Regions from separate parts of the Psychromonas sp. KJ10-5 genome, predicted to be linked through region 1. Evidence: predicted binding sites of a transcription regulator. Region 1 holds the regulator's gene; each other region holds the start of a gene.
What was found. Region 1 encodes NrdR, which represses ribonucleotide reductase genes. Its sites were predicted from a motif close to AAACACNANATNTNGTGTTT; they were not measured.
Positions count from the first base shown of each region.

Region 2: the regulator NrdR is predicted to act here: its motif matches at 1,530-1,549, upstream of nrdD (anaerobic ribonucleoside-triphosphate reductase).
Region 3: the regulator NrdR is predicted to act here: its motif matches at 1,491-1,510, upstream of nrdA (class 1a ribonucleoside-diphosphate reductase subunit alpha).

Region 1 is NZ_CM147864.1:700,711-703,926, reverse strand. It holds gene ribD (bifunctional diaminohydroxyphosphoribosylaminopyrimidine deaminase/5-amino-6-(5-phosphoribosylamino)uracil reductase RibD) at 1-1,007, opposite strand, end outside; gene nrdR (transcriptional regulator NrdR) at 1,038-1,496, opposite strand; gene msrA (peptide-methionine (S)-S-oxide reductase MsrA) at 1,810-2,346, shown strand; gene AC0L3W_RS03280 (bifunctional diguanylate cyclase/phosphodiesterase) at 2,415-3,216, opposite strand, start outside.
Region 2 is NZ_CM147864.1:61,338-64,553, forward strand. It holds gene rsxC (electron transport complex subunit RsxC) at 1-131, opposite strand, end outside; gene rsxB (electron transport complex subunit RsxB) at 133-705, opposite strand; gene rsxA (electron transport complex subunit RsxA) at 702-1,280, opposite strand; gene nrdD (anaerobic ribonucleoside-triphosphate reductase) at 1,561-3,216, shown strand, end outside.
Region 3 is NZ_CM147864.1:1,876,717-1,879,932, reverse strand. It holds gene nrdA (class 1a ribonucleoside-diphosphate reductase subunit alpha) at 1-1,406, opposite strand, end outside; gene AC0L3W_RS08350 (thioredoxin family protein) at 2,087-2,428, opposite strand; gene AC0L3W_RS08345 (DUF1852 domain-containing protein) at 2,907-3,216, shown strand, end outside.

The sequences.
Region 1 (3,216 bases):
TTTGGCGCTTGATAAAGAATAAATTCGTCTACCAAGTCCTCTTTAAAAAACTCACCAGCTAAGGTTGCACCTGCTTCTACCCATAAGTCATTAATTTCATGAGCATTAAGCGCTATTAATAAAGCTTGTAGATCAATTTGATTGTTACTGTTTGCAGGCACAATAATTTGCTCTATTAAGGCTTTTTTCTCTGCGAATACGCTTATATTACGTTCAACCGTAGAAATAATTAGCACCTTACCAGGCAAATCAAACAATTTCTCGTTCAACGTCAACTTATTATGGGAATCTAGAATGATACGAATTGGTTGACGTAATTCAGACTCACTCATGACTGCTTGATCGAAGTCAGAACTCGTTAACAACTCTTGATAGCGCACATTCAAACTGGGATCATCTGCGAATACAGTTTGATTTCCCGTTAGAATTGCACTTTGTTGTGCTCTGTAATATTGTACATCCGCACGGGCAGCAGTGCCTGTAATCCACTTGCTTTGACCGTTCTTTAAAGCCGTTTTCCCATCTAGACTAGCAGCCATTTTAACAGTAACACGTGGCCGCTGAAGTTTCATTCGAGTGATAAAGCCTAAATTTAATGATTCTGCTTCAGCAGTTAGTAAACCAACATCTACTTGTATGCCAGCTTCCTGTAAAATACGAATACCGCCCCCAGCGACTTTGGGATTTGGATCAACCATCGCCACAATCACTCTTTTTACCCCAGCTTTAACTAATGCTAAAGCACATGGACCTGTTCGCCCAAAATGAGCACAAGGCTCTAACGTGACGTAACAAATTGCATTTTCAGCTTGCTTTCCGGCCATTGCCAATGCATGTACCTCAGCGTGTGCTGTACCTGCTTTTTGATGAAAGCCCTCCCCAATAATCATTTCATCTTTAACAATCACACAACCAACATTGGGATTTGGAGAGGTAGTAAAACGCCCTTTTGCAGCAAGGAATAAAGCGCGTTGCATATAATGGTTGTCTGCATCAGTAAATAACATGTATCAACACTTTTAAAGTTGTAGGTAAGTTTACTTATTCGTTGTGTCTAATTTAGCGATTTCTTCACCAAACTCTTTGACATCTTCAAAGGCACGATAAACAGAAGCAAAACGAATATAGGCTATTTTGTCTAATCCCTTAAGTAAATCCATTACTAATTCACCGACCATTTTACTCGGTATCTCACGCTCTCCTGTTGCTCGTAAGGTGGATTTTAATTTATTAACCGCACTTTCAACGGCTTCAATACTTACCGGCCTTTTTTCTAAGGCGATATTGATACCAACAAGTAGTTTTTCTTCGTTAAAAGGTTCTCTACTTCCATCTGATTTAATCAAACGAGGCATAATTAACTCAGCAAGTTCAAAGGTGGTGAAACGCTCATTACATTCGTTACATAAACGACGACGACGCACCTGAGAACCTTCAGAAACAAGGCGAGAATCGATCACCTTTGTATCTTGAGTATTACAAAAAGGACAAAACATGGCGTATTTCTCTGTGTAATAAACGATTGTCGCATAAGAGTCTCTTTTACACTCAATTAAGCAACTAATATTAAAGATTAAAATTGGCTAGTAAGTTAACATAATTTCCACAATCTTTGGCATTTTTTATCAGGAAAATTTAGTAAGAAAAGCATTATCATTCCACAAAAAATTGCACATAACTGATATTATTTTAATCATTTAAGCGCGAAAGAATGGAAACTAATAACAATATACTGTAAATAAAAAGAGAGATTAACTATTTGCTATTATTTCGCCCCCTTTTGAGCGATATAATTTAATGAGAGGTATTATGGCACAAGAAAAAATGGTCGTTGGCGCTGGTTGCTTTTGGTGTGTAGAAGCTGCTTTTAACCAAATTGAAGGCGTAATCAGCGCTATTTCTGGTTATTGTGGGGGAGCTGCATCACAAGCAAATTATAAGGCCGTCTGTACTGGTGAAACTGAGCATGTTGAAGTAGTTGAAGTTACCTTTGATAACCAAATTATTAATTTTTCGCAATTATTAACACTATTCTTTAGTGTACATGATGCAACACAAGTTAACCGACAAGGCAATGATATAGGTACCCAATATCGTTCTGTGATCTTTTACCAAAACAGTGAACAACAACAAATCGCTCAAGAAATGATCGAGACAATTAATGATCAGCAATTATTCGATCAGGATATTGTGACTAAACTAGAGGCTGGGAGCGAGTTTTTTGTTGCTGAAGATTATCACCAGAATTACTACTTAAATAATCCAAATCAAGGTTACTGCATGGCAGTCATTGCCCCTAAATTTCAAAAATTTAAAGCGCAACACCAAGCATTATTAAAGAAATAGGTAAGCGATAGAAAAATAAGCCCCGTACACTGTACGAGGCTTATTGTATTGGTTAGCAATCAAGTTAATTAGCTAATATAAGTTGGTGGCGTAATAAACCCTTGGTAACCACTAGCATGTAGACTTTTTAGCATGTTCAATTGCTCTTGATCTTCCACAGCGGTAATAATCACTTCAATTCCTAAACCACGTGCAGTATTAATTACTGCTCGACTCAAGGCTAGACGTTCAGTTAGTTCATCCACTTCCATCTCATTCTTCAAGTTACAAGATAGTGATTGATCTAATTTAACATAGTCAGGTTTTATTGATTGTAAGTAAGCAACCGAACCAATCTCTCGTCCATAGTGATCAATACCTACTTTACCGCCCTGTTGCTTCACTATATTAGTGAATTTTTGAGATTGTTTAGGGTACGTTAATACAGTACTTTCTTGAATTTCAAAATGGAAACGATGTGGGTTCTTTTGGCGACTCATGAATAATTCTAACCAATCATGGAAATGTAAATCTAAGATACTATCTTGCGTTATATTGATCGCAACTTTTTCTTGTTTAGACAAAATAGTCGAGTTCTCAGCAATTACTTTTAATAATGATTGATCAAACTCACTACCTAACTCAAGTTGTTCAATGTAAGGCATAAATTGTGCTGCACGAACAACGTTCTCTTCTATTTGTAATCCACTATAAATTTCACGTTGCATAACTGTCCCATCATCAAAAGATAATGCAGGATGCCACTGTAATAAAAAGTTTCGTTTCACAATTGCTTCTTGCAATAAGTCACGCCATTGTGAAATGGCTAACTCTTGCTCTTCATTATTTTCAAACCACTGACATACTTGGTTCTCTGATAAAGCTGCTTGC
Region 2 (3,216 bases), 640 kb from region 1:
TCGGTAATTGCACTTTGGTTACTTTGTAATTTGTTTTGTTCAGGGTGCACACCACCATGAAAGTCCCACATTTTACCAGCCGCAATCTGCTCTAATTTTTTGTCACTTAATAAATTGCTTTTTTGTGTCATGTTACGGCTCGTTGCTACTGTCGGTTGAGATAGTTTTTGTTGGGATAGTTTGTAAATTCCACTGCCAGTTTTGTGTGGTAATTTGGATAGGTAGCATATCAATACAATCTGTTGGGCATGGTGCAACACACAACTCACAGCCGGTACATTCGTCTGTGATTACTGTGTGCATTTGTCGAGTTGCCCCTAAAATGGCGTCAACAGGGCACGCTTGAATACACTTGGTACAGCCGATACATTCATCTTCACGAATAAATGCGATCATTTTAGGCTTTTCTTCGCCTTCTAATTGCTTAGGCTCAATCCCCATGCGATCTGCAAGTTGTTGCATAACGGCTTCACCACCAGGAGGACATTTATTAATATCGTCGCCTTCTGCGATGGCTTTGGCATAAGGCTTACAACCAGGGTAACCACATTGTCCACATTGTGTTTGTGGCAGCATGGCATCCAACTCTTCTACAATTGGATCTTCTTTTACTTTAAAGCGAATCGATGAGTAGCCCAAAAGAGAACCAAAAATGAGCCCTAAAACACCTAAGGTTACAATGGCAATAATAATACTGATGATCATTTAATTAACCCAGTAAAGCCCATGAATGCTAACGACATTAAACCTGCTGTAATCATAGCGATAGATGCTCCTTTAAAAGGTAATGGAATATCCGCGGCGCTGAGACGCTCACGAATAGAAGAAAATAAAATAAGCACTAAGGAAAAACCTACGCCTGCACCTAATCCATAAATTACTGACTGCGCAAAATTATGTTGCTCAGTTAAGTTTAATAAAGCTAAGCCTAAAATGGCACAGTTAGTGGTGATTAGCGGCAGGAATATGCCCAGCAAACGATATAGTGTTGGGCTGGTTTTATTCATGACCATTTCGGTAAATTGTACTACTACGGCGATAACTAAGATAAAGCTCAATGTTTGCAAATAATGTAAGCCTAGTGGCTCAAGTAAGTAATTATTTACAATATAAGAAAGTGCCGCTGTTAAGGTTAAAACAAAAGTGGTTGCCAAAGACATACCAACGGCTGTTTCAATTTTATTAGATACCCCTAAGAATGGGCATAGACCTAAAAACTTTACTAGCACAAAGTTGTTCACTAATACTGTGCCAAAAAAGAGTAAAAAGTAATCGCTCATAAATAATAATTCCACTACTGACCGTAGGTTATTTTATGCATAAAAAAAGAGAGGTATTGTAACAACAAAATCAGCCTATTTCAGTGTGAAAATGAAGTCAATTTTGGTGATTTATTCATTTATCTTACGATTCAAGTCAGCAAAAGGTTTTTTTGTTGCTTAATCTTCTACTTTTTTACTATTGTCGATGCTCCTTTTACAAACTTGATTTGCATCAATAATCTATATCTGGTGTTAAGTATAGTAATTTATCACTATATATTGTGTTTTGGAGTGGTTAATGAAACCTGTTGTGATCAAGCGAGATGGTAGCCAAGTTCCCTTTGACGGATCGCGTATTAAAGCGGCGATAAGTAAAGCTGCATTGGTAATTAAAGATAATAAAATACAACCTGATCTTATTGTAAAGGAAGTAAGTAAGTCCTTGTCAATGTTGGAAGAAGTAGACATTCACCATATTCAAGATGCAGTTGAAGCCAGTTTAATGAAAAATGGTCATATTGAATTGGCGCGGATTTATATTGAATATCGCCATGATAGAGATATTGCACGTGAACGAAAAAGTCAGTTAAACCATGAAATAAACGGGTTAATTGAACAGAGTAATGCCTCTTTGTTGAATGAAAATGCTAATAAGGACGGCAAAGTCATCCCCACTCAACGTGATTTATTAGCCGGCATTATTGCTAAGCATTATGCTAAATCTTATATGTTGCCACGAGAGGTAGTGCAAGCGCATGATCGTGGTGAAATTCATTATCATGACTTAGATTATGCACCATTTTTTCCGATGTTTAATTGCATGTTGATCGATATTAAGGGGATGTTTACCCAGGGCTTTAAAATGGGAAATGCGGAAATTGAAGAGCCCAAGTCAATTTCAACGGCAACCGCAGTGACCGCTCAAATCATTGCACAGGTGGCCAGTCATATTTATGGTGGAACCACGATTAATGCTATCGATACTATTTTGGCGCCCTATGTGACAAAAAGCTTTGAAAAGCATTTATTGACTGCGAAACAGTGGGGGATCGAAGATGCTCACGCCTATGCAACACAACAAACAGAAATTGAATGTTACAACGCATTTCAATCATTAGAATACGAAGTGAATACTCTACATACCGCTAATGGGCAGACTCCTTTTGTCACTTTTGGTTTTGGTTTAGGAGTTGATTGGCAGTCGCGTTTGATTCAACGCGCTATTTTAAAAAACCGTATTGCTGGATTAGGGAAAAATAGAAAAACGGCTATATTTCCGAAGTTGGTATTTGCTATTAAAGACGGCATCAATTTAAAAGAAGATGACCAAAACTACGATATTAAGCAATTGGCTTTACGTTGTGCATCAAAGCGAATGTATCCTGATATTTTAAATTATGACAAAGTGGTTGAGGTGACTGGCTCCTTTAAAACCCCAATGGGGTGTCGAAGCTTTCTCGACCGTTATCAACAGACTTCTGTTACTGATGATGGCGAAATAGATTCAGAATTGATTCATGATGGCAGAGGTAATTTAGGGGTTGTAAGTATTAACTTACCTCGAATCGCCTTGCAAGCAAAGGGTGAGCAAAAGGTGTTTGATGAATTATTAGCTGAACGGCTACATTTACTTAAAAAAGCCTTAGATACCCGTATTGAGCGATTGAGTGACGTTAAAGCAAGTGTGGCACCTATTTTATATATGGAAGGCGCTTGTGGGGTCAGATTAAAAGCAGATGATTGTGTGGCTGATGTATTTAAGCATGGCCGTGCTTCAATCTCTCTGGGCTATATTGGCTTGCATGAAACGGTAAATGCTTTATTTGGTCATGATCAGCATATTTTTGATAATGAAGTTAAGCAACAAAAGTCTCAACAAATACTCCAGGTATTAAAACAAGCTGTGCAAGACTGGTCTACGCAATCTGGTTATGCCTTTAGTTTATATTCCACT
Region 3 (3,216 bases), 1.2 Mb from region 1:
AAGTTAATCGCAGATAAAGTACAAAGGGCGATTTCACCTTCTTCATCTTTAATATGCGTTAATGGTTTAGTTGGTAACGCAATCTCTAAACATAAGTTACTTTGGCGTACAGGTGCTACTTTACTGTCAAATGGACTGTGTGTATTACAGTGGTCAACATTCTGAATGTAAATACGGCCTGTACTTGCACGCTCTTGCATCAATAGAGAGAATAACTCTACCGCAGGAATTGAGCTCTTACGGATTGACTCATCAGCTTCATATAGGTGGTATAAACGCTCAAACTCATCTTGGTCTTCAAAGAAAGCATCGTATAACCCAGGTGTATCAGAAGGGCTGAATAGTGTGATCTCTTTTTTGTCGATTAAGCGTTGGTAGAATAAACGACCAAGTTGTACACCGTAATCAAGGTGACGAACACGGTTTGATTCAATACCACGGTTATTTTTCAATACCAGTAATGATTCAACTTCTAAGTGCCAAATCGGGTAGAAGACAGTTGCTGCACCACCACGAACGCCACCTTGTGAACAAGATTTAACAGCCGTTTGGAAGTGTTTGTAAAATGGAATACAACCCGTGTGGTAAGCTTCACCACCACGAATATTACTGCCCATCGCACGAATACGGCCCGCATTAATACCAATACCAGCACGTTGTGATACGTATTTAACAATGGCGCTAGACGTTGCATTGATAGAGTCTAGGCTATCGCCTGTCTCAATTAATACACATGAGCTGAATTGACGAGTCGGAGTACGCACACCAGACATGATCGGTGTCGGTAATGAAATCTTAAATAATGACGTCGCATCGTAAAAACGCTTAATATAATCTAAACGAGTTTCTTTATCGTAATCAGAGAATAAACATGCCGCTACCATTAGGTATAAGAACTGTGCACTTTCGTAGATTTCACCACTTACACGGTTCTGTACTAGGTATTTACCTTCCAGCTGTTTTACTGCTGCATAAGAGAAATTTAAATCACGAGAGTGATCAATAAATTGATCCATCTCTTCAAACTCTTGCTTAGTGTAATCTTCTAGTAAATGTTCATCATATTTACCTTTAGAAACCATCTTACTCACGTGTTCGAATACACTTGGTGGTGTAAAGCGTTGGTAAGCGCGTTTACGTAAGTGGAATACTGCTAGATGTGCAGCAAGATATTGGTAATCTGGCGACTCTTCAGAGATTAAATCAGCAGCGGCTTTAATGATCGTTTCATGGATATCGTCAGTACGAATACCATCATAAAATTGAATATGAGAGTTTAACTCTACCTGAGATACTGAAACGTTGTTTAAACCTTCTGCTGCCCATGTAATGACGCGATGGATTTTATCAAGGTCAATGGGTTCTTTTTTCCCATTACGCTTAGTGACAGACAGGTTTTTATTCATTTTTAGAGGCCTTTGCTTGATGTTAGTAGAGTAAAGATGTTAGCTATTTAGGCTGTCTTTACTCTAGTGTGTGTTGTTCAAATAAAACACAAGATGTAGTGTTGCTTTAAAAGAAGAGACACAAGATAAAGCTTTTTGAGAATTTTTCAAGGGATAAGTTTTGTTAAATTAGTGGATAAAATTGTGGACAAATAGAGATGATTTAAGTTGGTTAGTAGTCACTAACAAATGGTTTCAGTTCAGCTCTGTTTTATAGGAAATGCAAACATTATTTTAGCTTTTTTTTTCACAGAAAATTATTTGAGGGAGAAATAGCTTTTTTATAAACTTAGAACTTGTTCATGTTTTTATTATCTTTTTTCATCGTTTTTTTTGTTGTATTTGGCACTTAATTATAGGCTTAAACTATCTACCAAAATGTGAGTGTTATATGGCTTTTCTTTACTAAAATACACTTACTTTTAGCGGGCATTAATAAGATTAAAATAAATGGGTTTTAAGCAACAAAAGTGCTTAGAAAAAGTGTGGTTATGCAAGATAAGCTCACCCTTAAAGATCTAATATAAAGGTGATAGGAAACCTTATTAAACCAAGATTATTAGCTTTATCTATGTACTTCCTGATTAATAATCAATTTTAAGCCTGTAATTGCTTTCGAAGACTATTAAATTCTGCATCTATTATTTGTTTAAAAATAGCTGTAGAGACTGTGACTCTGTTGGGCGAATCAAACGGGCAACCTCATCACCATCTTTTAATAAAATGAAGGTCGGCCATAGCTTGACCTTAAAAGCGCGGCCCAGTTGTTTACCTTTCCCGTCAAAGACTTTGATATGCCTTAATCGACTATATTTAGTATCCTCTGCAAAAGCCTCTTTGATTAATTCACTACCCAATTGGCAATGTGGACACCAGGGTGCTCCAAATTCAAGTAAAGTAAGGCCTAGCAATTCGCTTACTTCAGTAAAGGTAATGGTTTCTTCTTGATATTCAGGTTGAAAGCCAAGTTGATGCTTGTCCATATAGTTGTCCTGTAGTTATCTGCTTAATACGGCTTACAATAATGATCCAATATAAACCAGTTGAGCCGTATTTTGAAAAAGTATCAAATAATAGGTCCATTTTTAATATAACGTTTTGAGGGCAAAGGATACATTTTTCTCAATGCCTATTGTTTCCTGCGTTACATGACATCAGAAAATTCATTAAAGAAAAGCCCAACACTATCCAATCTTACAAAGGTGTTGTACTCAGTTCTGTTTTATCGTTGTTAATCACGTTAATTTTTGTTTATTAGTTATTTTCATGTTTATTTGAATATTAATCATTTTTGTTCATGTTTGATTTGGCGTATAAAATACTTACTGCTGTTTAATGCTAGGCAATATTACCCTGACTTTTATTATTTGGTGTTTCAGATACCAATAAGGGGATTGGCTAGGAAGTCTTAATAAACAAGGAGTGTGTAGATTTTATGATAGACAATTGGAGCTAAAAACGATGAATACAGATTTTACATTTACGGTTAACAGCACTGCTTTAGATGAGCATTACCAGCCAGCAGACAACACACGAGCGACAACAAACTTTGCTAATCTGGCTCGTGGAGAAAACCGCCAGCATAATTTACGCAACGCATTTAAGATGATCGATAATCGATTTAATCGCTTAGCTCATTGGGATAACGCTGAAGCAAAGCGTTACTCTGTTGAACTTGAAATCGTTTCTGTTGAAATGAATATTCAGAATAGTATGCAAACTTTTCCCTCCATTGAAATGTTAAAAACTAATATTGTTGATCATCAAAGCG